4 regions of the Sphingobacterium sp. JUb56 genome follow, and region 3 is predicted to be linked to each of the others. Evidence: riboswitches for the same ligand, from Rfam matches in the RefSeq annotation. Region 3 holds a riboswitch; each other region holds the start of a gene.
The links. Region 3 has a riboswitch for S-adenosylmethionine ahead of metF (methylenetetrahydrofolate reductase [NAD(P)H]). Riboswitches for the same ligand answer to the same signal wherever they lie in the genome.
Positions count from the first base shown of each region.

Region 1: it holds a riboswitch for S-adenosylmethionine, as region 3 does, so the genes downstream of both, metE (5-methyltetrahydropteroyltriglutamate--homocysteine S-methyltransferase) here and metF (methylenetetrahydrofolate reductase [NAD(P)H]) in region 3, are expected to answer to the same signal.
Region 2: it holds a riboswitch for S-adenosylmethionine, as region 3 does, so the genes downstream of both, FHR29_RS16520 (hypothetical protein) here and metF (methylenetetrahydrofolate reductase [NAD(P)H]) in region 3, are expected to answer to the same signal.
Region 4: it holds a riboswitch for S-adenosylmethionine, as region 3 does, so the genes downstream of both, FHR29_RS05015 (O-acetylhomoserine aminocarboxypropyltransferase/cysteine synthase family protein) here and metF (methylenetetrahydrofolate reductase [NAD(P)H]) in region 3, are expected to answer to the same signal.

Region 1 is NZ_JACHWL010000001.1:4,423,130-4,431,249, forward strand. Features, by position in the region: gene FHR29_RS18845 (aminotransferase class I/II-fold pyridoxal phosphate-dependent enzyme) at 1-336, shown strand, start outside; gene FHR29_RS18850 (TetR/AcrR family transcriptional regulator) at 435-1,070, shown strand; gene FHR29_RS18855 (hypothetical protein) at 1,498-1,989, opposite strand; gene FHR29_RS18860 (sensor histidine kinase KdpD) at 2,149-3,945, shown strand; gene FHR29_RS18865 (response regulator transcription factor) at 4,005-4,694, shown strand; gene FHR29_RS18870 (phosphatase PAP2 family protein) at 4,757-5,524, shown strand; SAM riboswitch class I at 5,600-5,704, shown strand; gene metE (5-methyltetrahydropteroyltriglutamate--homocysteine S-methyltransferase) at 5,861-8,120, shown strand, end outside.
Region 2 is NZ_JACHWL010000001.1:3,867,899-3,876,018, forward strand. Features, by position in the region: gene FHR29_RS16490 (transcriptional regulator) at 1-226, shown strand, start outside; gene FHR29_RS16495 (Coq4 family protein) at 277-780, shown strand; gene creD (cell envelope integrity protein CreD) at 791-2,233, shown strand; gene FHR29_RS16505 (DUF6266 family protein) at 2,638-3,270, opposite strand; gene FHR29_RS16510 (hypothetical protein) at 3,654-4,589, opposite strand; gene FHR29_RS16515 (bifunctional 2-polyprenyl-6-hydroxyphenol methylase/3-demethylubiquinol 3-O-methyltransferase UbiG) at 4,862-5,596, shown strand; SAM-I-IV-variant riboswitch at 5,685-5,778, shown strand; gene FHR29_RS16520 (hypothetical protein) at 5,814-6,077, shown strand; gene FHR29_RS16525 (S9 family peptidase) at 6,408-8,120, shown strand, end outside.
Region 3 is NZ_JACHWL010000002.1:859,105-867,224, reverse strand. Features, by position in the region: gene FHR29_RS23145 (exodeoxyribonuclease V subunit beta) at 1-2,126, opposite strand, end outside; gene FHR29_RS23140 (30S ribosomal protein S16) at 2,475-2,996, shown strand; gene rimM (ribosome maturation factor RimM) at 3,130-3,657, shown strand; SAM riboswitch class I at 3,824-3,929, shown strand; gene metF (methylenetetrahydrofolate reductase [NAD(P)H]) at 3,990-4,946, shown strand; gene FHR29_RS23125 (protein O-mannosyl-transferase family) at 5,113-8,120, shown strand, end outside.
Region 4 is NZ_JACHWL010000001.1:1,248,500-1,256,619, forward strand. Features, by position in the region: gene FHR29_RS05010 (homoserine dehydrogenase) at 1-160, opposite strand, end outside; gene FHR29_RS05015 (O-acetylhomoserine aminocarboxypropyltransferase/cysteine synthase family protein) at 200-1,507, opposite strand; SAM riboswitch class I at 1,736-1,850, opposite strand; gene FHR29_RS05020 (prephenate dehydrogenase) at 2,255-3,097, opposite strand; gene FHR29_RS05025 (pyridoxal phosphate-dependent aminotransferase) at 3,110-4,279, opposite strand; gene FHR29_RS05030 (ABC transporter ATP-binding protein) at 4,472-6,295, shown strand; gene mqnE (aminofutalosine synthase MqnE) at 6,394-7,593, shown strand; gene FHR29_RS05040 (histidine phosphatase family protein) at 7,602-8,120, shown strand, end outside.

The DNA of each region.
Region 1 (8,120 bases), on a different contig from region 3:
GCACTCATTGATGAAGAACCACAATGGAGAACCAAATTAGCAGAAAACATTGCTTATTTTAAAAACGGACTTCTTTCACTGAACTTAAATATAGGCACAACACAGTCTCCAATAATTCCTGTGAAGATTGGGGATCCACACAAAACTGCGCAAGTAGCACGAATGCTACTAGAGGCCGGTGTATATGCAAATTGCATTGTTTATCCTGGTGTTTCTAAAAAAGATGCACGCATTAGAACCAGCTTAATGGCTACACATAGCAAGGAGCATTTAGACCATGTTTTAAATGCTTTTGAACATATTGGCAAAAAAATTGATCTTACTAAAACAAGATAAAAGCATCTAATTGAAAGAAAGCAATATATTTAATTAACTTTGATCCTAAAGTTTAACTAAATATATTACGGCAGTGTCTAACTAAATATATTACTTCAATGGCCAGAAAAACGTATCAAGGAGAAAAGAACGATAAAAGTAGAACGATGACCAAACTTATCCAAGCAGTGGGTGCAGTTTTGGAAAAAAAAGGATATACAGGACTTTCAATCGCGAATATTGCCAGTACTGCTGGAGTAGACAGAAAATTAATCTCAGTATACTTTGGAAGTGTTGATAATCTTATCGAAACATATATAAAAGGTAAGGACTACTGGGTAGAAGCAACCATTGCTGCTGAGGAAACACTTGCAAAAGCCTCAGGTACTAGCTCTCGCCTTTTCCTTGAAAACTTATTACTGGAGCAAATTGATCAATTCACATTGAATGAAGAAATGCAAAAAGTAGTACTTTGGCAAATCAGTGAAAAATCTGATATTATGTCCCATGTTACGCAGACTAGAGAGAAGATGAGTGCCCTATTTTTCCCATATTCGGATAAAGAACTCGCTGGAAAAGACGTTGATCTTAGAGCCGTCTCTAGTTTACTAGTAGCTGGTATATATTATCTTGTATTGCATACAAAAACAACAGATAGTACCTTTTGTGAGATAAATTTAACAACAGAAGAAGGTATAAATCGAATTAAAGATGCTGTTAAATTCATTTTAAAACAGACTTACGGGGTAAAGTAACGTCAATAGCTTAGTTGTAATTGACCTATTTTTATTTTCTAAATGTTAATTAAAACACAGTTTTTACATCTAATAAGGAATATCGTAAAACTTAGGATTCACTTTGCCACCATAACGATATAAATATTATGGCTTGCAAAGAACAATAGCATTTAAAAGGTTGTATAATAAATAAACCTCTTGTACAGCAAAATATGATAAGTACAATTACTGAGCATTATTAAATTTTAGATGCTGATTCTCAAGATTTACTGAAATTCCTTTACTTCAAAATCTAGGCAATAGCCAATATATAGCAATTAGCGACTAATTAATTGCTGTTATTTGCCCATTGCCTTGTATGAACCTATATTTTTAACTAAAAACCAAGTAAAATAAAGCTCCGTCAAAATTTAAGCAACACCCATAAAATATGGTTTAATTATCTTCATTTAGCTTTATATCCATTACGTTTGAGTGGAGAGTCATGACGATGCATCAGGCTATCGGGTAAAAACTCTAATTTATATAAAGGTTGAACAGGGTTATTCTCTAGTTTAGAATTGCCACTGTCCCCTAAAGGAATAGCATTCTTAAAAGAATTTGGTATCGGAGCAGCATCGTCAATGTCAGTTTTTTTATGTTGCATATGATAATGAACATTTGGATCTGTCGGAATCTTTAACACCGGAGTATTGGACTTGTAGCGACTTCCTCTCATATTCAAATCAGCACCCTCCCTATCTATTGGCAGACTATTCGATTTTACTACATTAAAACGTTCATCCGAATTGGGCTCCAATTTTAAATTAAAATTTTTCGATCCGTATTTATTACCCTCTGTACCAAACTTAGCACTTGATGTATCTCTGGATACACTAGATGCATGTGTTGCAAAAAATGAAATACAGAAACAAACTAAACTTAATATCTTTTTCATATCGAGTATTTTTATAAAATATTTATCTAAAATAAAGCTTAATCCTTCATAATGAAACATTAAGCTTGTTAAACATTGTTAAAAGCAATTAAATCAAATAAAGCATACCTATATTTGTAACAAATGAAGAAAAGTAGCATAGTTTTAATTATTAGCTTGATGACCCTAGCATTACTGGGAGTGGCAGCTATGCAATTTTATTTTATCAGAGAATCCTATCGTCAAAAATCACAATTGTTTGACGAATCGGTCAATGCTTCCTTAACGGCAGTCGCAGGTAAAATAGAACGTCGGGAGGTAATTGATTTTGCAAAAGTGCAACAGCAAACCAATATCAAAAAATATCAATTTGAACAGGAGAAGCAAAGGCATCTTGCTGAACAATTGAAAATGCAAAGAGATCTGGAAAACTTACGAGCTGATCAATATGCCATAAAAGAAAAATTTAAAGAAGCTGAAGATCAACTAAAAGAAACATTTCCTAGTGTTGTATCTATTGAAAATTCATTTTATGAGACTTACATCAATAGAAAAAGTAAAGAAAATGTATTAAGCATTGACGTCATCAAATACAACAGTCCTGATCATGTCATAAAAGAATATGTAGAAATTGGAGCAACCAAATTTCTACCAAAAGAAAATGCAAAAGATGATAGTGCAAGATTCGTTATACCAACAATAGATCCTATCTTAAAGCAAGCAATTGAGTATAAAATTGCGACTTTACCTCCAAGATTCAATAAACAGATTGCTAAGAAAATAGTAGATCTTGAAAATAAGTTGGAAAATATGAGCGGTCAGAATTTGATTGGAACTGGTAAAAATGTATTTGATACTATCGCAGCTATTGGCGGGAAAAGAAGCGGTCTTATTGAAGATGTTGCTATTGGAATGGAGCTATCCAAACGTCCATTTAGAGAGCGCTTAAATATTAATCTCATTCAAAACTTATTAAAAGAGGAACTTGCAGAAAGAGATATCAATTATCCTTTTAATATTGAAGTTCGCGATAGCAGTAATATTGTTTTCAGTGTACAAACCATCGATAATATTATTAAACCAAATAAAATAACTCGTTATTCAACAGCTCTATTTAAAGGAGATATTGGTTCTCCTCCAGGAAGATTAAGCGTTTATTTTCCTAGAAAAAGTACTATCATTGTTGATAATATGAGTTATCTATTGCTCCCTACAATAGCTTTGCTTTTCCTATTAATTGGCTGTTTTGCATATACCCTATTAATCATATTCAAACAGAAAAAAGTTTCAGAGATGAAAACTGATTTTATCAACAATATGACGCACGAATTTAAAACACCTGTTGCTACAATTATGATAGCCAGTGAATCCTTGCGAGATCCAGAGATCATATCTGATGAGCGTAGAGTAAAGCGTCTTGCAAATATTATATATGATGAAAATGTGAGATTAGGTAACCATATCGAACGAGTATTAGATATTGCCCGTCTGGAAAAAGAAACATTAAAGCTAGAAAAAACACCTATTCACATTAATGATCTGCTTTCAGCAGTATTAGACAGCATGCAACTTCAAATACAAAAAGTAGGTGGCAAATTTGAACATCACTTTGATGCACAAAATGATATTGTAGTAGGAGATGAACTTCATTTGTCAAATGTATTTTTCAACTTGGTAGATAATGCTATAAAATACAGTAAAGATAATCCACACATAATTGTGAAAACCAAAAATACAAAAGAAAGTATTCAAATTACAATTATTGATAATGGGATTGGAATGGCAAAAGATCATCTATTAAAAATATTTGATCAATTTTATCGCATTCCTACAGGAAATGTCCACAACGTAAAAGGTTTTGGATTGGGACTATCATATGTTTATGATATTATTAAAAGAATGAATGGTAAAATTCAAGTAAAAAGCGATAAAGATAAGGGAACGCAGTTTGACATCCTATTACCCATAAAAAATTAAATTTAAAACGATATTAATTTCGTATATTATCATCAATATTCGAACAAAACCATAAGAATATGCAGAAGATATTATTAGCAGAAGACGATCCAAACTTAGGAGATTTATTAAAAGATTATTTAGAGCTTAAAGGGAAATTTGATGTCACCTTATGTACAGATGGTGAAGAAGCTGTCAATCAATTTCGTAAGAGCAGTTATGATCTTTGCATTTTAGACGTCATGATGCCCAAGAAAGATGGCTTTACAGTAGGCCGAGAAATCAGGAAAATAAATACAACAACCCCCATCATATTTGCTACTGCAAAAGGTATGATGGAAGATAAAACAGAAGCATTTGAACTTGGTGGCGATGATTATATCACAAAACCATTTCGAGTGGAAGAATTGCTCCTTCGCATAAATGCATTGCTTAAGCGTGTTGTAAGAGAGAAAGATGATCAGGTTGTAAGCGATAAATTTGAGATTGGAGAGTACTTCTTCGATTATACAAGTCAACAAATTGCGCATAAAGGTGTGCAACAAAAACTATCAACGAAAGAAGCGGAATTATTACGTCTACTTTGTCTAAAAAAGAATGATGTACTGACTCGAGAAGAAGCCCTTTTAAAAATTTGGCATGATGACAATTATTTTACAGGCCGGAGTATGGACGTTTTCTTAAGCAAATTGAGAAAATACCTACGAGATGATCCCAAAGTTGAAATTGTCAATGTACATGGAAAAGGCTATAAATTATTGGTTAGCTAATACACAATTACTAGAATAATAAAGAGATGTTAAAAACATCTCTTTTTGTTTATCTTGCAACAATGAAACTATCAATTCCATTTTTTTTAATCCTTTCAATCTTTTGCTCTTCTACATCGCTTTATGCGCAAAAAGATACTTTACAAAATGATAATCAAGATTTTGAAACCAATGCTAAGCCAATAAATTATAAGCAATTAATAGTTCCTGCGGCTTTAATGACTTACGGAGTAATCTCATTAAATAGCCCATACCTCAAACATAAGGATCAACAAATAAACAATTCAATTAATAATGATCCGTCCAAAACTTTTAAACTTGATAATGTTAGTGTTTTCATTCCTTCTGCCGCTGTCTTTGGGCTTGACTTACTCGGAATACCAAGTAAGCACAATTTAAAACAACGCTTAGTGGTAAGTTCGATTGCCCATGCAATCACCTTATCAGCAGTATATACCATAAAAAAAACGACACCTACTTGGAGACCTGATCGCGCAGATCAAGAATCTTTTCCTTCAGGACATACTGCTGTACCTTTTACCGGTGCAGAAATTCTATGGCAAGAATATAAAGATCAATCCATTTGGTATGGTATTGCAGGCTATACAATTGCGGCGGGAACAGGTTACCTGAGAATGTATAATCATAAACATTGGTTTTCTGACGTCGCTATGGGAGCTGGTATTGGTATTATGGGAACAAAAATTGCATACTGGCTATTACCATTATTTGATAAACACTTGCAATCAAAAAAAACAAGTTACCTAACGATGGCAACACCGTTTTACAATGGAAAACAAATTGGTTTGTCTGCTAATTTCCAATTTTAAACCTTGGTTTATTATCATTTTTATATAAAAGTTACAAAATATTTGTTTTTATAAAACTAATTCCGATATTTACAGCGCTTATAGAGAAAGGCAGAGGGAATAGACCCAATGAAGCCTTAGCAACCTGTCGATTGACAAGGTGCTACATTCTACCCCATCAAAAAGTGGGAATGATAAGCTAGACACAAAATATATCTTGTGCCCTCCTCTCTAAAAGCAATCAAAAAATTTAGTAAATAGATTCAAGAATTTTTGATCGTTTTTTATTTCGAATAAAAAAAATCTTTCTAATTTCTTGCTTCGTTAAGGTTGAACAAATAAAATAATTTTATATTTATGTTACTAACGAACAACTTAGGTTACCCACGTGTAGGTGCCTTCCGCGAGTTGAAAAAGGCCAATGAAGCATATTGGGCTAAAAAAATCAGCGCGCAAGAATTATTGCAGGCTGGACTGAAAATCCGTGAAGGCAACTGGAAAACTCAAAAAGATGCTGGCATCGATTTGATTCCTTCCAATGATTTTTCATTTTATGACCAAGTTTTAGACTTGACATTAACTGTAGGTGCAATCCCTGCACAATATCAATCACTTTTAAATAACGAAGATAAAGGATACAATTTGGACCTTTACTTTGCAATGGCGCGTGGTTTCCAGCAAGATGGCGTTGACGTAACGGCAATGGAAATGACAAAATGGTTTGATACCAACTACCATTACATCGTACCTGAATTCGTGAAAAATCAAGAATTCAAATTGACTTCAGAGAAATTCTTAAATGAATATAATGAAGCAAAATCTTTAGGTATTGAAACGAAGCCTGTGTTAATTGGCCCGATCTCATACTTATTATTAGGTAAAGAAAAAGAATCTGGTTTCAACCGTATCGATTTAATCAATAAGTTGGTTCCTGTATATGAAGAAATCTTAACTAAATTGGCTACCGCTGGTGCAAAATATGTACAAATTGATGAGCCATTTTTAGCTTTAGATATTGATGATGCAACACGTGCTTTATACACTAGTGTATTCACTAAATTAGCTGCTGCTGCTCAAGACATCAAAATTATTGTAACGACTTATTTCGAGGCTTTACGTGACAACGAAGAAACAGCTCTAAACTTACCAGTTTACGCAGTTCATGTTGATTTAGTAAGAGGTGAAAACCAACTCGACACTATATTAGCCAAAGTTCCGGCTTCATTAACACTTTCTTTGGGTGTAGTTGAAGGTCGCAACATTTGGAAAAATGATTACGTAAAATCTTTAGCACAAATCAAAAAAGCTGTTGATGCTTTAGGCAAAGACCGTGTATTAGTAGGACCTTCGAGTTCATTATTACACGTACCTTTCGATTTAGACAATGAAGATAATGAAGAGTCATTGCCTAAAGAAGTTAAAAATTGGTTGGCATTTGCTAAGCAAAAATTAGCAGAGGTAAAAGATTTAGCGATCTTAGCTGAAGGCGAAGTAGATGCAAAAACAGCTGAGCGTTTCGAAGCCAATAAGGCTGCTGCGGAAGACCGTCGTACATCTTCTTTAATCCACAAGCCTGAAGTTAAAGAACGTACAGCAAATATCACTGATGATGATGCTAAACGTACATCTACTTTCTTAGCTCGTAAAGAAGCACAACAAGCGAAATTTAATCTTCCAGCATTTCCAACAACGACAATTGGTTCATTCCCACAAACTAAAGATGTTCGTAAATGGAGAGCTGATTTGAAAAAAGGCGCAATTTCTCAAGAACAATACGATAAAGAAATCGCAGAAGAGACAGAAAGAACAATCCGTCTTCAGGAGCAATTGGATATCGACGTATTAGTTCATGGTGAATTCGAACGTAATGACATGGTTGAGTACTTCGGAGAGCAATTAGCAGGTTATGCCTTCACTAAAAACGGATGGGTTCAATCATATGGTTCACGTTGTGTAAAACCTCCAGTTATTTATGGTGATGTTTACCGTCCTGCTGATATGACCGTACGTTGGTCTTCATACGCTCAAACCCTGACAAACCGTCCAGTAAAAGGAATGTTAACGGGGCCGGTTACGATCTTACAATGGTCATTCGTACGTAACGATCAACCACGCTCTACAACAACTTACCAAATTGCATTAGCGATTTTAGATGAAGTACAAGCTTTAGAAAAAGCAGGTATTAAAATTATCCAAATCGATGAGCCTGCAATTCGTGAAGGTCTGCCATTACGTAAAGCTGATCACCAACAATATTTAGATTGGGCTGTACGTTCATTCCGAGTTTCATCATCGAATGTAGATGACGATACACAGATTCACACCCATATGTGTTACTCTGAGTTCAACGATATCATTGAAGATATTGCTGCAATGGATGCTGATGTAATTACTATCGAGACTTCACGTTCGCAAATGGAATTATTAGATGCATTTGCTGCAGATTTTAAATATCCAAACGATATTGGACCAGGTGTATATGACATTCACTCTCCTCGTGTACCGAGTACAGAAGAGATGGTTGAATTATTACGTAAAGCAAAAGCGGTAGTTCCAGCTGAACAACTTTGGGTAAATCCTGACTGTGGTTTAAAAACACGTGCTTGGCCAGAGACTA
Region 2 (8,120 bases), on a different contig from region 3:
TAATGACGAATACGATTTTAATTCATTAAAATCCATACTGGATGTTACTGATGGAAATCTGGCTTCTAATTTGAAAACATTGGAAAAGGAAAAGTACATCGAAGTTTTTAAAACCTTTGTCGATAGAAAGCCAAATACACGATATAGAAGAACAACCGAAGGTGAAAGGGCTTTCGAAGAACATTTAAAGGCTCTTGAAAAATTGATCAAACAACAATACAAATAATTTTTTTATCTATTTACTTTGAATTTCAAAGTACTTTTAAAATAAAAAATATGAAGATACGATTAACCATAATGCTCGCTTTGTACAACTCCAGTCAAAAGATTTACACAGAGCTATTTAAGCAAAATAAATCAGCTTGGAAAATCAGTAAAGAAGATTTCCTAAAATTCCCGAAAGACTCTTTGGGGTATCATATGGGTATATTCTATCAAGAGAAAGGTTTTGATGTTATCCCAAAACTCGAAAATCACGATGTGTTTCATGTCATCACAGAGTCTGGTACAGAAATACAGGACGAAGTTGCTATGCAGTATCTATTACTTGGCAATGGAAAGATAAGTTTATACCAATTTGCCATGATTGGAATAGGGACCTGTATATATCCCGAACATTTAAAAATGTACTTCAGAGCATTAGCAAAAGGAAATTCAATGCAAAAATTCTATCACCTGGATTTTGAGGCATTATTGAAAATTCCTTTAGCTGAAATCAAAAACAGCTTATCTTTTAATCTAAAAACACACCTTAACCATCATAATTTAACAGCATTATAAATTTAAAATCATGGAAACAAATAAAACACCCCTCTTAGAACGTATTGGTTCATCTATTTTCGCCAAACTTAGTACCATTGTTGTACTGATTCTATTACTGCTAATCCCATTATTCTGGGTGAAGGATCTTATTGAAGAAAGAAAAAATAGACAGTCAGAAGTAAGCAGTGAAATTGCATTTAAATGGGCTGGTCAACAGGTGATATCAGGCCCTATTATTGCCATCCCCTATCAGGTTGTAAAAGAAATTGTCACTACGGATAAGAACATCATCTCCACTAAGAATACCTACATAACGCAATACGTTTACCTAATGCCAAAATCATTGGACATTAATAGTATGATTTCACCAGAATCACTTAAAAGAGGTATTTATAAAAGCGTCGTCTACAATGCTCAACTTGATTTAAAAGGTTCTTTTGATGCGATCGATTTTAACAAAATAGACTTGAGCGGTCAGGAACTAGAATGGAAAAATGCCAAAATACTGATTGGTTTAAGTGATCTTAAAGGTCTTGGAGCATCTCCAAGTCTAGTTTTCAATCAAACCAAAATTGACTTCGAACCTAATATGTCTGCTCTAAGTCCTTTTGAGAATAATATGATTGCGGCCATCGATCTTTCTCAAACAAAAACCACCTTAGGTAATTTTCAGATTAAATTTAATGTAAGAGGTTCACAATCCATTAACTTCCTTCCATTGGCAAAACAGACTAAGATCCATACCCACGGAAATTGGGCTAATCCAAGTTTTAACGGTGCCGTTTTAGCCGATGACCGAAATATAACAGGGAACAATTTTGAGGCAACCTGGAATATTCCAAGTTTCAACCGTAAATTTTCTCAACAATGGGTCGGTGAAGCAGAGAAACTGTATGAAATTAAAAACAATTATGAAATCAGTAATGCCATCAGTGAAGGATATAGCAGTACTGCCGAACCTACCGCTACCACAGAGAGCAGTATAGCGACAGAAAAAGATATGATTCAAATCAACTTCTTAGAGGAAGTCAATAATTATCAAAAAACTACCCGTGTAGCCAAATATGGAATATTGATTATTATTCTAACATTTGCGGCACTGTTCTTCACAGAAATTATAAAAAAACAACGCATACATCTTATACAGTATATGTTGATCGGTTTTGCTATGGTACTCTTCTACTCCCTGCTTCTTTCTATTAGTGAGCATCTGGGTTTCAACCTCGCTTACCTAATAGCCGCATTAGCTACTATTATTCTTATCGCTTCATTCATTAAGTCCATTACCAATGATAGCAGATCAGCACTTATCTTTTCTGGAATACTTTCCATTTTCTATAGTTTCATATTTATCTTAATGCAATTACGTGATTATTCACTCATAGTGGGTACAATAGGTATATTTATCATATTGGCAATTTTAATGCGCGTATCCACAAAGATCAATTGGTATCAATACGATAAACGATGAGATTGGCAAAAGAAGGTATCAAGATATATTTAACATATATCTTGATACTCCTTAAAAGAAAAGCAATATAATGAAATGGATTATTGTCTCTATTTCCATCTATAGCGGTCGGATAAGCCTAATTGCTCATTTGCTGTCTATAACATGTGCATAGCGAGGCCATAGAAAGGGGCATCGTTGTGCACATGTAGCATGGAAGTATAATCGACCTTGTGTGATTCTAGGCTCATCCTAGTGTCGTCCTTGTGCGCTTGCAGGCTATTTGTTGTGTATCGCTAGGGTGATTGTATAGTCAGTGTTGTATGCTTATAGATTCGTGCTTATTTTAATATTTTCTGGAGTTAGGCTAAAAAATTTGGTTGTCTTATCCTATTTCAAAAAATAGACAAAATAAAGAATACTTTTTATACGCATCCTCCATATACAGAATCTGAGAATTTATCATTCAGCATATCGTAGAAACCGACATAGATGTGGACCTGATCTTCTTTAATAGAAAATTGCGCATGTTCCCACAACATTTTTCCATCCGTAGAGATTGCTGCTCCTTCATTCCAAGCGCAGGACTTTTCAATTACATAAGCGAGCACAACGACTGCAGCAGGATAACCCTTACAGGCAGCCTTATTCCATTCGACATACAACTTATTGTCCCTACGTTCCACATTAATAAGGAGTGGCGGGACCATATCACCTCGAAATACCAACACTTTCTCCGGATTAACATAGGGCACATTTTCGGTGTCATAATCAATTGCATTGTGGAATAAATAAGATTGGGCCGATTGAAAAGTTCCGATACGACTGCCTTTGGGGGCAACGTTTTTATAGCCAAATGCGATCGGTGCTTTAAGGTGTCTCAGAAATTGGGATACTACCTTCATACGCATCCGGTTAATAAGCGTCAATTCGCTAGGAGCTCTTTTCACAACTTTCGGAAGAGAGCGAATAATAGCCTGACCGTTTAATTCATAACCTACAATGCTTCCGACTTTACCCGAAAAGGGTCCATTTATCCCACCTTTTAAAATTGCCATAATGGTTTATTTATTTGAAAATTGGCTACAACAAAATATGAGTTTATATAAGTAACTATCTCGCAATTATAACTAAGTAAAAGAGAGGTTGTATTACCGCGGTTTAAACTCTAAAATACTTCTATAAACTCTTAAATATCATTTATACATTAATATAAGTTATTAACCGACGGAAGTTTTACTACGGTATATTTCACCTTCAGCTTCACTCCATATTCAAGGTAAAGCATTTCCACTACATGCCCGTATATCAAATGAAAAACTAGAACACAATAAACTTTGATCCGAAGGACCTCACAAATGCACTTGATTAATATCAAAGGCATTGTAATTAAAAAAGACACATTTATTCAGGTGGCCTATGCTACATTTCATTGAGCTACTCAGTCCATTGACGACATATAAAAAGGTAATTCGACGCTTTCTTTCACTAAACGGCCTTCATCAAGTATATCCATAACGATTATACCTTTGTAATACGGTTTATTGTATCTTTCATCCGATACTTTTTGGATACTGGTAAATTTACCCCTCGTTTGAAAACGCTTCCAGTTTTGATCAAGGGATCCATAGGATTCCTCCAACATAAACAGTCCGGTATATTCCCAATATTTAACACTGTATAATGGGTTAGTGTCATCAAAGTCAATCTCCTTGCCTACCAATTTGGAAATATCGCTTTCCAGCTTCAAACTTATAAATTGACCAGAATTGGAGTGAGCAACATATGTATAATAGTTGTACTGGTCCGATCTGTCTGGATTAACAGTTGATTTAGTAGAAGATGAATACATAGAGAAAAAATTAAAAGCTGGTTTCACTGTCATTACATCAAGGATCATTGCTTCGCACGGTGCATATTTAATGGCGTGCAGATCTACTTTACCAGTCAATACTCGTTCTTGCTCATTGTTTTTATAAACTTTTCCACTAAAAGAAAAAGATAATCGACCGCCTGCTTTTTCATATTTAAAATCCGCGATTTGAAAAGATTTCTCTGGCTGAAGATGTGGAGCAAAATAGTTACCATCAGCTGAAGAATTTTGTTTGAAATACTGAACCTTGGCTAATGCTCCATTAGAAAGTAAAGTTAATTTCAATTGTGAATAAGTACCATCAGACTCCTTTACGCTCGTAATAAGATTGATCTGTCCACAATTGTCCAAATTATAGTCGTACTTCACTTTTCCTCTGACAGGATGATTATTGTCAGAAAACACGATACTCATGTTTGATAGGGGATCAATTTCTTCTGATTTCTTGCAACTAACAATAAGCAGTGCGCAAAAAAATAGCAATAAAAGCAGATATTTTTTCATTAAATCAATATTAGTTTCATTAAAATATTAAAACATTTATGTACAATATATTTTACAGTTTAAAAATAACCAAAAATTAATTCAATATCAAATTTAATTTTCCTAATAAAGAGATAATATATTAATAACAGTGTAACTTACTAAAGGTTTATCCACCCTTTTTGATGGGTGGATCGTCAAGTATGCTTTTATGTCTCGTTCAGCCAACTAAGTTTTGATAAAAATAATATTGGCAGTAAATTTGAAATTATCTTGAAACGGCGAATAATAAAATGAAACAAAACAAATATGATGATCCTAGCTTCTTTGAAAGCTATGGAAAGATGCAACGTTCTATAGATGGTTTAAATGCTGCTGGAGAATGGCATGTTTTACAGAAAATGTTACCTGATTTCCAGAATAAGAAAGTGCTTGATCTAGGTTGCGGATATGGATGGCACTGCATTTATGCTAAGCAAAAAGGGGCTAAAAATGTAATTGGAATTGACTTATCTCAAAAAATGATTGATAAAGCAAAAGAGCATTCCAAAAACTTTGAAATTGAATATAAAAAAATGGCCATCGAGGATATTAATTTTGACCATGAAGAATTTGACGTCGTTATTAGTTCACTTGCATTCCATTACCTAAAAGATTTAAGAAGTGTTTTTATGAAAATAAATCAAATTCTTAAAAAAGGAGGAAGTTTTGTCTTTTCAATGGAGCACCCTGCTTTTACTTCAAGAGCTGAACAGGATTGGTTTAAGGATGAAAATGGAAATCGTCTGCATTGGCCGATGGACAATTATCAGGAAGAAGGTCAAAGAAACACTCGATTTCTTGGACACGAGGTAACTAAATACCATCGAAATTTAGAAACTATCATCAACACAGTTATTAAATCTAATTTTGATATTCAACAAATATCGGAACCCAAACCTTCAGAGGAAGTTTTAAAAATTTATCCGGAAATGAAAGACGAGATGAGAAGGCCAATATTTATTATAATTTCCACTATAAAGAAATAATAATCTAATCGACATCATTCATAAAATTCTCATCATGAATTAATTATTTTAAAATAAATTTTGAAACAAAATAAAATCTACTAACTTTGTAGAGTATTCAGAATTGCACGTTGCAATACCAACCGAGTTACATAACCGCGGTGGTAAATTAATATGGGTTTCGACCAAAAATATCTGGATACAGTTTATGGTTTAATCCTTTAAATTTTTAAATTGTATGTCAACACCAAATCTTTATCAACATTTACTGGAAAAATTCAGTTATTATTCAATCAACGAACTGATACAGCTCAACAATGATACGGTATCGGAAAAAGGTTGGGGTTCTTCCAAATCTACATTCCGCACTGCGCTCATAAGCACTTTTTCTAAAAGAGGGCTAGATCTTTCCAACATCATTTCTAGAGAAGATGGTTTTACTTCCGTAAAGTATGTCGCAGTAAGATTAGAGGAAAATACGCTTATCCCGATTCTCCAATAAGAGCAAAGACAGCTTTAAAATTGCGTATTCACTCAGCGCTAAAAAGGTTAAATAGCCCTTTCTTTTTGAGCACTGAGTGAAACTTTTTTTATCCAGCTAATTCTGTATAACTTTCAGTTACTAATATCAATGCTATGCCGCTTTATGCTTTTTTTTAATGCGTTACAATCGTATTTCATAATTTCACCAATTTCCTTCAATAGCTTAACACAAAGTGATATCGCATCATTCTGAACAATTCCTTCACCTTGTTTTCTTTCTCTAATACTTTATTTAATATGTTAAATGATCGTAGATTTTGTATCTTGCCTGTTCATATTCGTATTCTTTATGAAAAAAAAATCTTTAATAACGCTTTCCATTTTATTATGCGCTTCGGCATCAATAGCTCAGGAAAACAAAGAAACCAAAATGGTTCTTAATATGGAAAACACCGCAAAAGCACCATTAGATCCGCAGACACTTTGGAAATTAGGCCGTGTTTCTGGAGAAGGAATTTCAACAGATGGAAAAACTTTAGTATATGGTGTCTCTAATTATGCTATAGAAACAAACAGTTCGGAAAAAAACCTTTACACATTATCATTAGAAACAGGTAACACAGCTCCTCTAACAAGTGAAAAGGGCGGTGAGTCTGTCGTACAGATTACAGAAAATGGCGATATCATTTACTTGTTCAAAGGGCAACTTTGGAAAAAGAATAGATATAAAGGTGAAGCTATACAACTGACACATAGCGAAACTGATCTAGAAAATGTAAAGCTATCTCCAAATGGTCAATATATTTTATTTAGCAAAGCAGTTTTAATCAAAAAATATCACAGTACCGACAAATATCCTGATTTACCAAAATCTGACGCTTATGTTTTTGACAATCTTGACTACCGTCATTGGGACACGTTCAATAATGGAAAATTCAATCATCCATTTGTAGCCAGCTATAACAACGGTAAGATTGGCGAAGCAATTGATTTATTGCAGGATGAGCCTTTCTATAGTCCTCAAATGCCATTTGGCGGTTCTGAAGATTTTGAATGGACACCAGATAGTAAAGCTGTGCTATATGTTAGTAAAAAAAGGTTTGGAACAGAGTATGCCGTGAGTACAAATACGGATATCTACCGCTATGATCTTACTTCTAAGCAAACAACAAATCTGACTGAGGGTATGAATGGCTATGATACCAACCCGACTTACAGTCCAGATGGAACTAAGTTAACTTGGCTAAGTATGAAAAAAGATGGTTACGAAGCCGATAAAAATGATATCATTATTTTCGATAAAGCCTCATCTCAGCGTTTAAATCTAACTGCACATTGGGACGGCACAGTAAACTCTTTCATTTGGAGCAAGGACAATCGCAAGATTTATTTTGTAGCACCATCCAAAGGTACCGTACAACTTTTCGAACTGACTGTTCCTACTAATTTAAAAAACAAATCTTTAGCATCGATTAAACAAATCTCTGAAGGAAATTTTGATATCACAGGAATTGTGGGACAGGTAGCCAATCAGTTGATCGTAACATCAACAAAATTCACAAGAGCTACAGAGATTTACAAATATGACTTAGCGAATAAAACGTTAACGGCATTGACGACTGTCAATGATAAAATGTATGCTCATATCAGTGATAATAAAATTGAATCCAGAATTACAAAAGCTTCTGATGGCCAAGATCTTTTTTCTTGGGTAATTTATCCGCCAGATTTTGATCCAACAAAAAAATACCCAACGATTTTATATTGCGAAGGTGGCCCTCAGTCTGCACTGACCCAGTTTTACTCATTCCGTTGGAATCTACAGCTTATCGCTTCTCAAGGTTATATTGTGATCGCTCCAAATCGTCGCGGGATGCCTGGCTGGGGAGTGAAATGGAATGAAGCAATATCCAAAGATTGGGGCGGACAGCCTATAAGGGATTATTTATCTGCCATTGATGATATTTCTAAAGAGAAATATGTAGATACAACACGTCGTGCTGCTATCGGTGCTAGTTATGGTGGTTATTCAGTATATATGCTGGCTGGAGTACATGAAAAT
Region 3 (8,120 bases):
TCAATCAGATCCTTAGGGAGGTCCTCATTTAAATTAAGAACATCATTTTCCTTAAATTTCAACCAGACTTCGGCATTGAAATTTTGCTCTTTTTGAATAATATGATAAAGATGTGTGATTTTAGCTTTATATAAAATGTGCTTATCCGTATTAAAAACAAATGCTTTTAATGTTTCGATCAACAGCTGAATACCTTCGTTAGCCTCTAATGCCAGTGCGTCTCCAGAGATAACTTCAAAATGTAACTGTTTTTCATTTCTATAATTCATTAATTCGTGGATAATCAATCGCGCCTGTTTATTCGATCGTACAAGGATTCCGATTTGATTAGCTTGGTATCTGCCCGAAGTAATCCATTCTTCAATCTGTTCAGATAAGGAAGATACAGTAAGACTTTCAACTTGTGAGTTTCTTCTCACGTTATTTTCTACATCAAAATATTTGATGGTAATAGAACCCTTTTGTGATTCATCTAAGACCTTTGCTTCTGGAACCTTTTGTGACGCACCATCGTAGGCTTTATTAATCATGTGGTCATATCCCATTTCCTGCCACCATGTTTGTCCTTCCGTAGTAAGATTAGTAGCAATATGTTCATTAAGTAACTGTTGGATATGATCAGGTACTGTCTCAAATAGGTAATTATTGAAATGAATAATATTTGGAAGACTTCTATAGTTTACATCCAGCGAGCCATTCTCAACAAGTTCCTGTAATTCCTGCTCGTTTGAAATATGAAAGGCATCTGCTACTTGTTTTTCAGCCTGTTCCAATAGTATTCGCCAATCTCCATTTCTCCAACGGTAGATGCTTTGTTTAACATCACCAACGATTAAATGCTCGGATAATTCTCCCGATGCATTCCCAAGGGCATTAATCAATAAAGGACTGTAATTTTTCCACTGAATGCGGGAAGTGTCCTGAAACTCATCGAACAAGAAATACTGATAGCGATTTCCAATCTTTTCCCAAATAAAAGTAGGATCTCCATGTTGATCTAGCCCAAGCTTATTCAATTGGATCTGCGCATCGGAAATTAATTGTGCATTATTTTCCTTTCGCCATTGCGCTAACAAATCACTCATTTCTTTTAAAAGACGGAGGTAGTAGAAATTCTTTTGGAATGCCTCATATGTGATATAAGTACTTAATTTATCCTGTAATATTTTGAAATTTTTTAAGATAGGTAAAAGTGCCTGCTGTAGTCCGTAATTAACTTCTTTTTTGCCATCTAAAAATGCATCTTCCTTATCTAGGAGCTCTACATATTTACCAATGATCTCCTGTAGTTTAGAAGTACTTTGTTTGAATACGTTGTTCTTTGAATTAGAAAGCGAGTAAATCGGATTTCTACTTTTTCCTTTTAAGTCAGCAGAATCCATATTTAATGCCTTAAAAGTATTTGCAAAACTTTTTATTTCCTCATGAACTGCTTCTAGGAATATTTTTGTAAAGTTTTCAATTTCTTTATTTAAGGTATTGAACACTTTATCCGAATCTTGCGATAGGAGGTGTTTGTCAAACTCTTTAAAGTTTTCAGAAAATATCTCATTCGCCAGATTGGTTAATTCACGACGATAGTTCCAGTTTTCATTATTTAAAATTTTCTTTTCCGCATATTCAATAATCCATTCCAATAAATCAGGGCGTTGATCCAGAAGTTGATTTAACATGACAGTAAGGTCCTGCCGCACCTTACTTGTATTCATTTCAATCTTGTAAGCAGCATCTAAATTGAGTTCGTAAGTAAAGCTTCGAATCACTTTTTGCGAAAAACCATCAATGGTACTGATGGTAAAATGGCTATAATCATGTAAGATTTTACGATAAACACGATGTGCTTTTTCTTGAATTGAAGTCGTACTCCAATATGGAAATTGGGTCAACAATAAACGTCTATAATCATCGATTTTTCGGCTTTTGTCACCTTGTGCTAATCCTTTTAGAACAGATAAGATCCTTTCCTTCATCTCAGCGGTCGCCTTATTAGTAAAAGTGACGGCCAATATTTCACGATAACTGTTTTCTTTTGAAAGTAATAAAGTCAGGTAATGGACAGTTAAGCTGAATGTTTTGCCTGAACCAGCTGAGGCTTTTAATATTTTTAATGGCGCTATCGATGACATGAATTCAATTTGATTTGGAAGGATGAAAATACGCTTATTAATTTGAATAGACAAAATTGCTAATGCGTACGGAACCTTTAGAAATAAGGCAAAATTACAAATTAATTCCCTATATAAATTTGTATCATCCAGATGGCATCTATGATTTGTTTCGTTGTAAGACTAAGACGGTGTGCATGAAATAATTTGGCCATAATGGTATATAATGACGCTTATTTGTCATCTTTCTTATTCTGTGGAAGTTGACTTCTATTTTTAGTTTTTAACTTCCAATAATCCTTTGTATCTTTGCGTCCCCTCTTGCATGTAGCACGGGGGATATGTTGAATACATAAATAACACAAAAACATGGCAACTAAAATCAGATTGCAAAGACATGGTAAAAAAGGACGTCCTTTTTACCACCTAGTAGTAGCAGATGCACGTGCTCCACGTGATGGTAAATTCATCGAACGTATTGGTTCTTACAACCCAAACACAAATCCAGCGACTATCGTTTTGGATTTTGACAAAGCTTTGGATTGGATGAATAATGGTGCACAACCTACTGACACAGCTCGTACTATCCTTTCGGATAAAGGTGTTTTATACAAAAAACACTTATTAGGCGGTGTTAAAAAAGGTGCATTTGATGAAGCAGCTGCTGAAGCTAAATTTGTAGCTTGGACTGAAGCTAATGATGCAAGAACTGCTGGTAAAAAAGACGGTTTAGCAACTACTAAAGCTGAAGCTAAGAAAATTGCATTAGCTGCTGAAGCTAAGAAAAAAGAAGAAAAAGCTGCTGCTATTGCCGCTAAAAATGCGCCAGTTGTAGAAGAAACTCCTGCTGAAGAAACTGAAGCTCCTGCTGCAGAAGAAACTGAAGGTTAATTTTTCTTTCATACAGTATCAAGAAAGCCGGTTCAATTTTGATCCGGCTTTTTTTTAAGAATGTAGTTGCTATACCTACGAAGTACTGTATTTATATATTTATATTTTTAAATTTGCACTTTCAAATTAGAACATGACCATAGAAGAAAGTTTTTACATCGGTTATATTAGCAAAACACGTGGATTAAAAGGTGAGCTTCAGCTTTTTTTTGAATTTGAAGATTATCAAGATTTAGACTTTGATGTTTTATTTGCTGAAGTGAATAAAAAATTAGTGCCTTACTTTGTCGACAATATCAAATACCAATCAAATAGTACAGCCTATTTAAATTTAGAAGACGTCGATCATATTGATAAAGCACAACCTTTAGTGCGTAAGAAAATATACCTTCCAAATGATAAAATGCCAGAGCGTGATCCTGATGATTTTAGATATACGGATTTAATTGGATACTTGGTGATTGATGAAGTTCATGGAGAATTAGGAGAGATTAAACATGTACAGGAAATGCCTCAGCAATTTATAGCAACAGTAGACTTTAATGGAAAAGAATTGATGTTCCCATTAAATGACGATCTTATGCTAGGAATTGATTCAGAGGATAAAGTTTTAGAGGTTGATTTACCAGATGGATTGGTTGAGCTATATAAGGAGATTTAAAGTCTTCACGATATACAGATTAATAAAAAGGAGTTACTGTAGTTATATGCAGTAACTCTTTTTTATTTAAAGAAATCCATTTTAATAAACGTTTTATTGGGGCATTTTTTTAGGCATGACCTTAATATTATTTTGATTATAAATTTCTATTGCCGATATTAGCCGATGCTTATAGAGAAAGGCCGAGGGAATAGACCCAATGAAGCCTTAGCAACCTGTTATTTTATAAGGTGCTACATTCTACCCCAACTCAGAGCTGGGAAAGATAAGTTGAAACAAGTCCACTTGTGCATTTCGATGTAAGCCAACCAAAATCACTTTAAAAAATATTAATGAAAATCGTTGATCATATCAGTAATGCCAAAGGAAAAACTTTGTTTTCTTTTGAACTGTTGCCACCAGCTAAGGGGCAAGGTATCCAAAGTATTTTTAAAACAATGGATGCACTTATGGAATTCAAGCCTCCCTTTATCGATGTGACTTATCATAGAGAAGACTACATGTATAAGAAGCACGAGAGCGGTTTATTAGAACGTGTGGCTTATCGTAAACGTCCAGGGACTGTTGCAATTTGTGCCGCTATTATGAATAAGTATAAAGTGGATGCTGTACCACATCTTATCTGTGGTGGTTTCACAAAAGAGGAAACTGAAAATGCTTTGATAGATTTGAACTTCTTGGGTATTGACAATGTGCTCGTATTGAGAGGTGATGCAAGAAAAGGCGATCCTGATTTCATACCAACAGAAGGTGGTCATGCATTTGCAACAGATCTTTTACAGCAGGTTGCCGATATGAACCAAGGACAGTACTTACATGAGGATATTGCGATTTCAGAAAAGACCAACTTTTGTATTGGCGTTGCAGGATATCCTGAAAAACACTTCGAAGCGCCAAATTTTAATACCGATTTTAAATGGTTAAAAAAGAAGGTTGAGATGGGGGCTGAGTTTATTGTTACACAAATGTTCTTTAATGTTGAAAAATATAAAGAGTTTGTCAATAAGTGCAGGGAAAATGATATTCATATTCCAATTATACCAGGTTTAAAACCATTGACAACAAAAAAACAACTGATTACGCTTCCGAAAATTTTTCATTTGGATATTCCAGAGGAATTGAGTGAAGCAGTATCCGGATGTAAAAATAATGCAGACGTGAGACAAGTCGGAGAAGAGTGGTTGGTACAACAATGTAAAGAATTAATTGACTTTGGTGCGCCAGTTTTACATTTTTATACCATGAGTAATCCTGGACCGACTAAAAGTATTGTAGAAAAGTTATTCTAAGACTTATATCGTATAAAAAAGCCTGCTATCACATTATAGCAGGCTTTTTTATGCGTTTCGATTTTTGTTAAAAAAAGTTAATCACCCTCAAATGAAATCTCTTTTTATTATATTTAATTGAAAATTAATTTGATTTATCAAATAATCAATTAAACCTGAATCATTCATGGATTATAAGAAAGTAAACAACGTGTTAGGTTGGCTATGTGCCATCATAGCAACATCCGTTTTCATTATCACAGCAGAGCGAACAACAAGTTGGTGGGATACTGGTGAATTTATTGCATCAGCATATAAACTTCAGATTGTTCATCAGCCTGGAGCACCTTTGTTTCTAATGTTGCAGAATATATTTTCAAATTTTGCTTTAGGAAATTTAGCTCAGATTGCATTTTGGATGAATGTGGGTTCTGCTATATGCAGTGGTTTGACAGTTATGTTTTTGTTTTGGACCATAACAGCATTAGCAAGAAAAATTATCCAATCTGATCATCAATCCAATGATAAAAATCATCTGATTAAAATAATGGGAGCAGGCATGGTGGGAGCTTTAGCTTACAGTTTCTCCGATACATTCTGGTATTCAGCAGTAGAATCTGAAGTTTATGCGATGTCATCCTTATGTACAGCAGTCGTATTCTGGGCAATTCTAAAATGGGAAGCCCGTGCAAATAAACCGCATGCAGATCGTTGGCTTATTGTCATCGCTTATATTATTGGACTTTCAATAGGAGTTCATTTATTGAATCTATTAGTTATTCCAGCGATAGCACTTATTATTTATTTTAAGAAAACTGATCGTACAACGTTTTGGGGAATTAGTAAAGCATTGTTTATTGGACTAGGAATATTGGCCATTATTCTGTGGGGAATAATCCAGTACCTTATTAAATTTGCTGCCAAGTTTGATTTGTTTTTTGTCAATACACTTGGATTAGGATTTGGCTCGGGCATATTCGTTTTTATCATAATGATCTTATCGGCATTAGTTTATGGCATATATTACTCCATAAGAAAAGGAAAAGTTATTTTGAATACAGCGATTTTGGCAACTTGTTTTATTTTATTAGGATATAGCTCTTTCACTATGGTATTGCTAAGGGCTAATGCTAACCCTTCCTTAAATAATAATGATCCTGAAAACGTATTTTCTTTCTTGGGTTATTTAAGTAGAGAACAGTATGAATCAGAGCCACTCATAAAAGGGCAATATTTTGATGCAAATCCCATAGGTATCAATGAACGTATTGATTATAGAAAAGACAACCACCAGTATACTTCAATAAAAAGAGCCGCAAGTTATCAATTTGATAGAGAAACCATTTTCCCAAGGATTTACAGTCAAAAACCCTATCATCAATATTTTTATAAAGGTTATTTAGGTATTGAAGAAGGAAGAAAAGCAAATTTTGCTGACAACTTGAAATTCTTCTTTAACTATCAAGTGGGGCATATGTATGCACGTTATTTCCTGTGGAACTTTGTTGGAAGGCAAAATGATCAGCAGGGACACGGTTCTTTAACAGAAGGAAATTGGTTATCAGGGATTAAGGCTATCGACAATTTACATGTAGGTGGACAATCTAAATTATCGGATGAAATGATCCATAATCCATCTCGGAATACCTATTTTTTCCTTCCGCTAATAATTGGATTCGCAGGTGCACTATGGCATTTTAAACGTAACAAGAAAGATGCAACTGTTGTTAGTCTCTTATTTATGTTTACAGGATTGGCCATCGTTATCTATTTAAATCAATCTCCTTTGCAACCACGTGAACGTGATTATGCTTATGCAGGATCATTTTATGCTTTCGCAATCTGGATTGGATTAGGTGTATTTGCTATTTCTGAATTTTTTAAAAAATATATTAATGAAAGAAATGCAAATCTGCTTGCTACATCATTATGTCTCATAGCTGGCCCATTGATTCTTATTAGTCAAAATTGGGATGATCATAATCGATCGGAGAAATCGTTAGCTCGGGATATGGCGAAAAATTATTTAGAAACCTGTGCTCCCAATGCGATCCTGTTTACTTACGGTGATCATGATACTTTTCCGCTATGGTATTTACAAGAAGTAGAAGGTGTTCGGCGGGATGTTAGAATAGTGGTGATCAGTTATTTGACTTCTGACTGGTATTTCCGCCAGGTGAAAAATGGTACCTATCAGGCCGCAGGATTGCCGATCACGATACCGAATGAAAAGGTGGCAAAAGGCCTTCGAGAATCTTTGCCTTACCATGATCTGAATTTAGCAGGATCTACAGATATAAACTTGTTGTTGGATTTTTTATTATCAGATAGTAATGATAACAAACTTCAAATGAGAGACGGACAATATGAAAACTTTCTGCCAACAAAAAGCTTGAAGCTTGCCGTGAATAAGGAAGATGTCATTAGAAATAAAGTCGTACCTCAAGAATGGGAAAGTGAGATCCCAAAACAAATGGAGTGGACTTTTGGTAATGATTACGTCACCCGCGCAGATCTAGGCTTGATGTCTGTTCTTGTGAATAATAATTGGAAAAGACCAATTTATTTTTCAGGAATGGTACCCGCTGAAAGTTTGATGGGATTGGATAAATACATGGTTAATGAAGGGTTTGCCAAACGGTTGATGCCTATAGAAGCAAAGCTTGAAAAAGGGGAGTCTCTAATTAATGTCGATAAATTATATAAAAATATTGTTGATAAATACGCTTGGGGAAACATACATCAAGCAACTTACCTTGATACGGATTCCTTCCGTTTTGCAGGTATGTATGCAGAGGAGATTTTCGGGAAAGCAGCGCGAACCCTGTTGGCAAAAGGGGAGACCGAAAAAGCAAGACAAGTGGCAGTAAAAGCATTTAATGAATTACCCCAAAGACTATATAGCATGTCTGATGTGACGAGTTATGGGGATGTTATTGATACGCTTTATAAAACTGGAGAAATAAAATTTGCAAACCAGCTGGTTGATCGTAATATGAAATTTTTAACAGAGCATATGGATTATTATCAACAACTAGCTATTGACAAACCTGAAAACGGGTTGGAAGTTCAAAATATAAGGATGGCTCTTGACTCGGTCGATCTATATGAACGTATACTTTCTAATACAAAAGAAAAGGACCGATATGCATATATTGCTGAGCTGAGCAATAAATATAAAAAGATGTATCTATC
Region 4 (8,120 bases), on a different contig from region 3:
CTGTTGTGAATAATTCAGCAGGTAATGATCTTTTTTTGTCAGCGTTCTTGATGACAAATTTTTTAATTTCTAAATTTAAGTTTTTAGTCTTGATAATGTCGTACAATCCTTGTCCTACAACCCCAAATCCAAACATTCCAATCGTTAATTTCTTACTCATAGTTTTTTTTACGCTTTTATATAATAGTGCTATCTGAAATTATTTAATTTTATCGAAGGCCTGTTGTAAATCTGCTTTGATATCGTCAATATGTTCGATACCGACAGATAGGCGTAATAATCCTACAAATACACCTGCAGCTTTTTGAGCTTCTTCACTCAGTTGTTGATGTGTAGTCGCCGCAGGGTGTATGATCAATGATTTCGTATCACCCACATTTGCGAGATGACTTATTAGCTCTAAGCTATCGATAAAAGCATCGGCTTTTGTCACGTCACCTTTTATTTGAAATGAAAGAACAGCACCATATCCATTTTTTAAATACTTTTGTGCATTTGCATAGCTAGGAGAGCTTTTTAACCCTGGATAATTCACTTTTTCCACTTGCGGATGGGCTTCTAACCATTTCGCAATTTCTAATGTGTTGTCTACATGACGCTGAACACGAAGTGATAATGTTTCTAGGCCCTGGATTAATTGGAATGAATTGAAGGGTGAAATAGCTGGTCCAAAATCACGTAGTCCTTCAACACGTGCGCGGATTGCAAATTGAATGTTTCCAAATGGGCCATTAACGCCAAAAACATCTGAAAAAACTAATCCATGGTATCCTTCTGAAGGTTCAGAAAACTGTTTGAATTTACCATTTCCCCAGTTGTACGTACCGCCATCAACGATGACACCACCAATACTTGTTCCGTGGCCACCAATCCATTTTGTTGCAGACTCTACAACTACAGAAGCGCCGTGTTCAAGAGGTTTAAATAGATATCCACCAGCTCCAAAAGTATTGTCTACGATAAGTGGTAAGTCATGTTTTCTAGCAACAGCTGCTATCTTATCAAAATCTGGAATATCGTAACTTGGGTTTCCAATTGTTTCTAGGTATAAAGCTTTTGTGTTCTCATCGATTAGTGATTCAAACTCCTCGGCTGTTGTTTCTTTAGTAAAACGTACTTCAATACCAATTCTTTTAAATGCTACTTTAAATTGATTATATGTACCACCGTATACATTACTGCTGGAAACAAAATTTTCACCAGCTTCTACGATATTATTTAATGCAATGAATTGTGCCGCCTGTCCAGAAGCGACTGCTACAGCGGCGATACCACCTTCCAATGCAGCAATACGTTTCTCAAATACATCTGTTGTTGGATTCATCAGACGTGTATAGATGTTTCCAAATTGTTTTAAAGCAAATAAATTCGCTCCATGTTCTGCATTTTCAAATACGTATGAACTGGTTTGGTATATAGGTACTGCACGCGCTCCAGTTGTTGGATCGGCAACTTGACCAGCATGCACTTGAAGTGTTTCGAATTTTAAATTTTTATTTGTAGACATTGTAGTTATAATTAATTAGTTGAAGATTCGTTAATAAAAAATAGGGGTGAGATTGTGCACATGGATATGTACTTGAAATCAATAAATTTTAAAAAAGATTGATTAACAAGAAAACGTAAACATGTGCAAAAGCATTCGCATCTGTTTTGATGGAATATTTGTATCTGTTACGTTGGTGCTAGAATTTACCTTCTTGTTTTGTTGTAATGTTATTATCATTTGTCGTTTCATTTATATCCTCCAAAGCAATATTACTTTGGACAGGAATTGGCACCTTTTCAAACGTATTTTGAAGGTTGCCAGTGGGTCATTGAGCCAGTCTCTCGCCACTTCTTTATAAATCAAGACCTGATTAAGAGGTGTTGATTAGATGTATTTCTATTTGAACTACGTTGCAAATATATGCCTTGCTTTTTACAAACCAAAATATTTTATGCTATTTCTTAGAAAATACTTCTAATTCTACTCGTAATTGATCGTAAGCTCTCACTATTATGTAAGTATTGGTAGTTAATGGGGGCAGCATTTATTTATTCCGATATGTTTATACGTCGTGGATGAAATCCATATCAGTAATTGAAAGCAATATAACCGAAGCATACGGTGTTAAACAAACAACGGCAGAGCGATGATCCTGTGATCTTTTTTTATAAAAAAGAAAATAGGAACCTTGCGAGTTCCTATGCTTTCTTCCCATTACTTTGTATGAAACAATAATTCGCCTTTGCCAGTTGGAGCAAGTGGGTTTTATTTAATAATACGTTTAATCTTATTTGATTTTTTAATCAATTTGTGTAATTGAGTGTAATTTTCATTTTGGATGGCATCTTTTAAAGCCTGCAGCTGCTTGATGTTTTCCTCTAACACTTCGAGTACATTAACTCTGTTCTGTTTGAAAATAGGTGTCCACATATCCGGTGAGCTTTTTGCTAAGCGTACCGTTGATTCAAAACCAGATCCTGCCAATTCAAATATTCGACCCTGCGATTTCTCTTTCTCTAAAACAGTTAGCGCTAGAGCAAAAGAAGTCAGGTGAGAAATATGGGAAACATAGGCTGTGTGTGTATCATGCTCCTCTGCAGTCATAAATGACGTCCGCATTTCCAGTTGTTCGGTAATGGAATCTGTTAATTCGAACGCATCTTCATCAGATTTAAATGCCTCAACGTAAACCATCATTTTATCTTTAAACAAATTTGGTAATGCTGCTTCGGGGCCTGAATATTCGGTACCAGCCATTGGATGGGCGGCAACATAGCGGCCACGATTAGGGTGTTCCGAGATTAACTGTAAAATATTTAGTTTGGTAGAGCCCATGTCAATGATGACTTGATCTTTTACGAGATCCAATAATTTGGGCGCTAATGTGATTATCGCATCAACTGGAGCTGTGAGAATGATCACTTTACATTTTTCTAAAGCTTCCTCTAATGTTGCCTTTTGATCAATGAAGCCTATTTGCAATGCTTTCGTTAGATTAGCATCGCTTTTGTCAACACCAAAAACCTGATCACAGAATTTTTTTTCTTTTAGTTTCATGGCGACGGAGCCACCAATTAAACCGACGCCAATAATGGCTATATTCATCATGTTATTTCAATCTTAATTCGTTTGTTTTGCTTGTTCTATTCTAGCAATTGCTTCTTTTAATACTTCAACTGAGGCACATAAACTTATTCTAATATAGCTGTTTCCAGCACTTCCGAATATACCTCCGGGAGTAATAAAGACACGTGATAGATCTAACACCTCATCACTTAACGTGTAGCCTGATTCGTAATTATCTGGAATTTTGGCCCACACAAATAAACCGACCTGATTCTTTTTATATGTACAGCCCAACAGGTTCATGATTTCGAAAACCAACTGTCTTCTTTCGTGATAGATTGCATTTAAATCTTGATACCATGTTTGATCCAACTGCAATGCCTTGGCCGCTGCTAATTGAGCTGGTAAGAACATTCCCGAATCCATGTTGCTTTTAAAACGTAATACTTCATTGATCCGTGCCTCTGCGCCCACTAACATACCGATTCGCCATCCGGCCATATTGGAGGATTTGCTTAATGAATTAAGTTCCAAGGCAACATCTTTTGCACCTTCAATAGACATAATGCTTTTAGGGCTGTCTGTCAAGATAAAACTATAAGGATTGTCGTGGCAGATTAAAATATGGTTTGCCTTTGCAAAAGCAATCAATTCAAGATAAAATCCTTCGTTTGCACTCGAACCAGTTGGCATATGAGGGTAGTTGATCCACATTAATTTTACTTTTGATAAATCGTTTTCAGAAAGCTTTTTAAGATCAGGTAACCAATCTGTTTCTTCAGATAAATCATAGGTAATTGCCGTGGCTCCACTTAGCCGTACTGCTGCCGCATATGCTGGATATCCCGGATTTGGTATTAAAACCTCATCACCTTCTTGTAAGTAAGTCATGCAAATGTGAACAATACCTTCCTTAGAGCCTATTAAAGGTAAAATTTCTGTATTTGGATTGAATGTTGCCTGATAATAACGTTGATACCAATCTGCAATTGCTTGCCTCAAAACAGGTGAACCTTTATAGTTCTGATAGCCATGTACATTGGTTTTAGCCGCTTCTGTCGTCAAGGTCTGAATAACTTCAGGGTGAGGAGGTAAGTCGGGGCTTCCGATGCCTAAATTAATCACGCGAGCACCTGCTTTATTGAGCTCATCAATCTCTCTTAATTTTTTTGAGAAATAATATTCTTCGGTTTGTTGCAACCTTTTGGCAACTTCTATTTGCATTATGTTCTGGTATTTTACAATTTACAAGGACTAAATTAGGCTTTTTCTATTAAAATACTAGTATAATGTCGTTTAAATTGGTGTTTATTGAATTAAATTTTTAATATCATCCAAGTGCAAGATTTCATTCCTTTAAAGTATTCCTTATATATTGCGCGTAATTTTAGTATTTTTGCTACCTTAATATCATAAATGAAAACATACTTTAGATTACTTTCTTTTGCCAAACCCATTGAGAAATATGCTATTCCGTATATTATCTGTACATTAATTACAGTTGTATTCAGTACATTAAACTTGGCCTTGTTAGCTCCCTTGTTAAATACCTTATTTATTAAGGGTGAACCTGCTACTCAGGTGATTTTGGTAAAGCCAGTTGGTTATAATCCTCTGGATTATTTCAACTATTATGCAAATTTTGCCAATCAAGAGTTTGGCCCTTATAAAGCATTACAATATGTATGTATTGCAATTATTTTTTCTGTTTTTATCAGTAATCTGTTTCGCTATCTATCTCAACGCATTATGGAAAACTTACGTATTCATACTTTATTGAATTTACGGAAAACGGTTTTTAATAATGTGATGGATCTGCATTTAGGTTATTTTAATGGACAAAGAAAGGGAGATATTATTTCAAAAATAGCCTCAGATGTTCAGGTGGTACAGTTTTCTGTGACAGGCACTTTGCAAGTAGCCTTTAAAGAGCCGCTTCAACTTGTTGCATATTTAGTTATGCTATTTGCTATATCGACCAAGTTGACTCTTTTTGCCATGTTGGTCATCCCTGTTTCTGCATTTTTTATATCGAAGATTGTGAAAACATTAAAGGCGCAAGCAATCGCAGGACAAACTTCGTATGCGAATATGATTTCCTTTTTAGATGAGGCTTTATCAGGAGCCCGTATTGTTAAGGCTTTTAATGGAACAAATTTTGTTAAAAAACGCTTCAATGATGAGAACGATCGTTATGCCGGTATTATGCGTGCTATGGCAAGACGGCAACAGATGGGTTCGCCAGTATCCGAATTGTTAGGTGTAATCATGGTGGCGATTATTTTATTATATGGGGGAAATTTAGTTTTGTCAGGTAGTGATGAATTTGGTGCGTCGGAATTTATTGCATATATCGCGATATTCTCCCAAGTTATGCGTCCTGCAAAAGCATTAACTGACGCATTTAGCAATATTCATAATGGTATCGCTGCTGGTGAGCGTGTACTGGAATTGATTGATACCAAAAGTGAAGTTACTGATAAGCTTAATGCTAAGGAAGTTACCGATTTTAAAGAAGCGATTGAATTTCAACAGGTTGATTTTTCTTATGGTGAAAAGAGCATCTTGAAGAATATCAATTTGACTATTGAAAAAGGTAAGACAATTGCGCTAGTAGGCCCATCCGGGGGTGGTAAATCTACACTGGTAGATCTGATACCACGGTTTATGGATGTTACCGGCGGTCAGATTCTTTTTGACGGAATAGACTTAAGAGATCTCGATCAAGAGTCTTTGCGCACGATGATTGGAGTAGTTAATCAAGAATCCATTTTGTTTAATGACACGATTTTTAATAATATTACTTTCTCTAATACTTCTGCTACGCAGGAAGAGGTTGAAGCTGCTGCAAAAATCGCGAATGCTCATGAATTTATTTTAAAAACAGAATTGGGTTATGAAACAAATATCGGTGATCGAGGGGCTAAACTTTCTGGAGGGCAGCGCCAACGTATATGTATTGCCCGTGCTGTTTTAAAAAATCCTCCCATTATGTTGCTTGATGAAGCAACATCAGCTTTGGATACTGAATCTGAGAAATTGGTTCAGGATTCCTTATATAAGTTGATGGAAAATCGTACTACAGTTGTTATTGCACACCGTCTAAGTACGATTCAGAGCGCCGACACAATTGTCGTAATTGATGCTGGTCAAATTGTGGAATTAGGTAGCCATAGTGAATTGATTCAGCAGGAGGGTTTATACCGGAAATTAATAGATATGCAACAGTTCACAGATTAATTGTTGTTCAACATATATTGCAGTACCAAAAACAAGGCTAAATTCTACGAATTTAGCCTTGTTTTTGGTACATTTGTTATAGACTAGGAGACATGCTAATGGATGCTAAAGAAAAATTAAATTTCTTAATTTCTAATCCGCTTTTGGATAGTGAGTTAAGAAATATAGCGAATAAAGTGTTGCAAGAGGAACGCATCACATTTGATGAAGGGGTATACCTTTATGAAAAAGCCGAATTGGGTTATTTAGGTGTTTTGGCGAATTTTATTCGTGAGAAAAGACACGGGGATATCACATTTTTTAATCGTAATTTTCATATTGAGCCTACTAATGTATGTGTTTACGATTGTAAATTCTGTTCATACTCCCGTATGATCAAGGAACGTGCTGAAGGATGGGAAATGGATGTGGAAGGCATGATGGATATCGTGAAGAAGTATGATGATGAAGCTGTAACGGAAGTACATATTACAGGTGGTGTGGTGCCGAAGCAAAATCTTGATTTTTATGCGGAGTTCTTTAAAAAATGTAAAGCACATCGTCCGGAATTGCATATTAAAGGATTGACTCCTGTGGAATATTATTATATTTTCAAAAAGGCTAAATTGAGTCATTATGAAGGTATGAAGTATTTGCAATCTTGTGGTTTGGATTCGATGCCTGGTGGTGGGGCTGAAATTTTCCATCCGGAGATCAGAGAGCAGATTGCCCATGATAAATGTACTGCTGAACAGTGGTTGGATATCCACGAACAGGCACATAAGTTGGGAATGCATACCAATGCAACCATGCTTTATGGTCATATCGAGCAATTTTGGCATCGTGTAGATCATATGGAAAGACTTCGTCAGTTGCAAGATAAGACTGGCGGTTTTCAAACCTTTATTCCATTGAAATTTAGAAATAAAGAAAATCAAATGTCACATATTTCTGAGGTTTCTGTGATTGAAGATTTAAGAAATTATGCGATAGCACGTATTTATCTAGATAATTTTGATCATATAAAAGCGTATTGGGCAATGATTTCAAGGGATACTGCACAAATGTCCTTAGCATTTGGTGTTGACGATATCGATGGAACACTGGATGATACGACGAAGATTTACAGTATGGCAGGAGCGGAGGAACAGAATCCCGGTATGTCGACGCAACAATTGGTTGAGTTGATTAGAAAGGTAGGACGTCATCCAATAGAGCGTGATACCTTATATCATGTTGTCACAGATTACAAGGATGTGGTTTTTGAAGACGATAGCAAGAAGAAGAATTATTATGCACTTCCTGTTGTAAATAATTAAGATATATTTTGAAAAAGACTTTTTATTTTATTCGCCATGGACAAACTGATCTGAATTTGAAAGGTATTGTTCAGGGACGTGGCGTGAATTCTCCTCTAAATGAAACGGGATTGGCACAGGCTCAAGCTTTTTATGATGCTTATAAAGATATCCCGTTTGATAAAATTTATACCTCAACCTTGTTGAGAACACATCAAACAGTAGAATCTTTTATTAGAGATGGTATTTCTTGGCAAGAGCTCGAGGGCTTAGATGAAATTAGTTGGGGAATCTACGAAGGTAAAGAGCAAGACGAATCTATCATGAGTGGATTCAATGCGCTGGTATCAGCATGGAAAAATGGTGAATTGGATGTCAGTGTAGATGAGGGGGAATCTCCTAATGCATTGATGTTACGTCAAAGTGATGCCATAGCACATATGGTTAAACAAGAGCATGAAGAAACCGTACTTGTCTGTATGCACGGTCGTGCCTTACGTATTATTCTTTGCCTATTGACAGGTGTAGATGCCTCAAAAATGGATGAA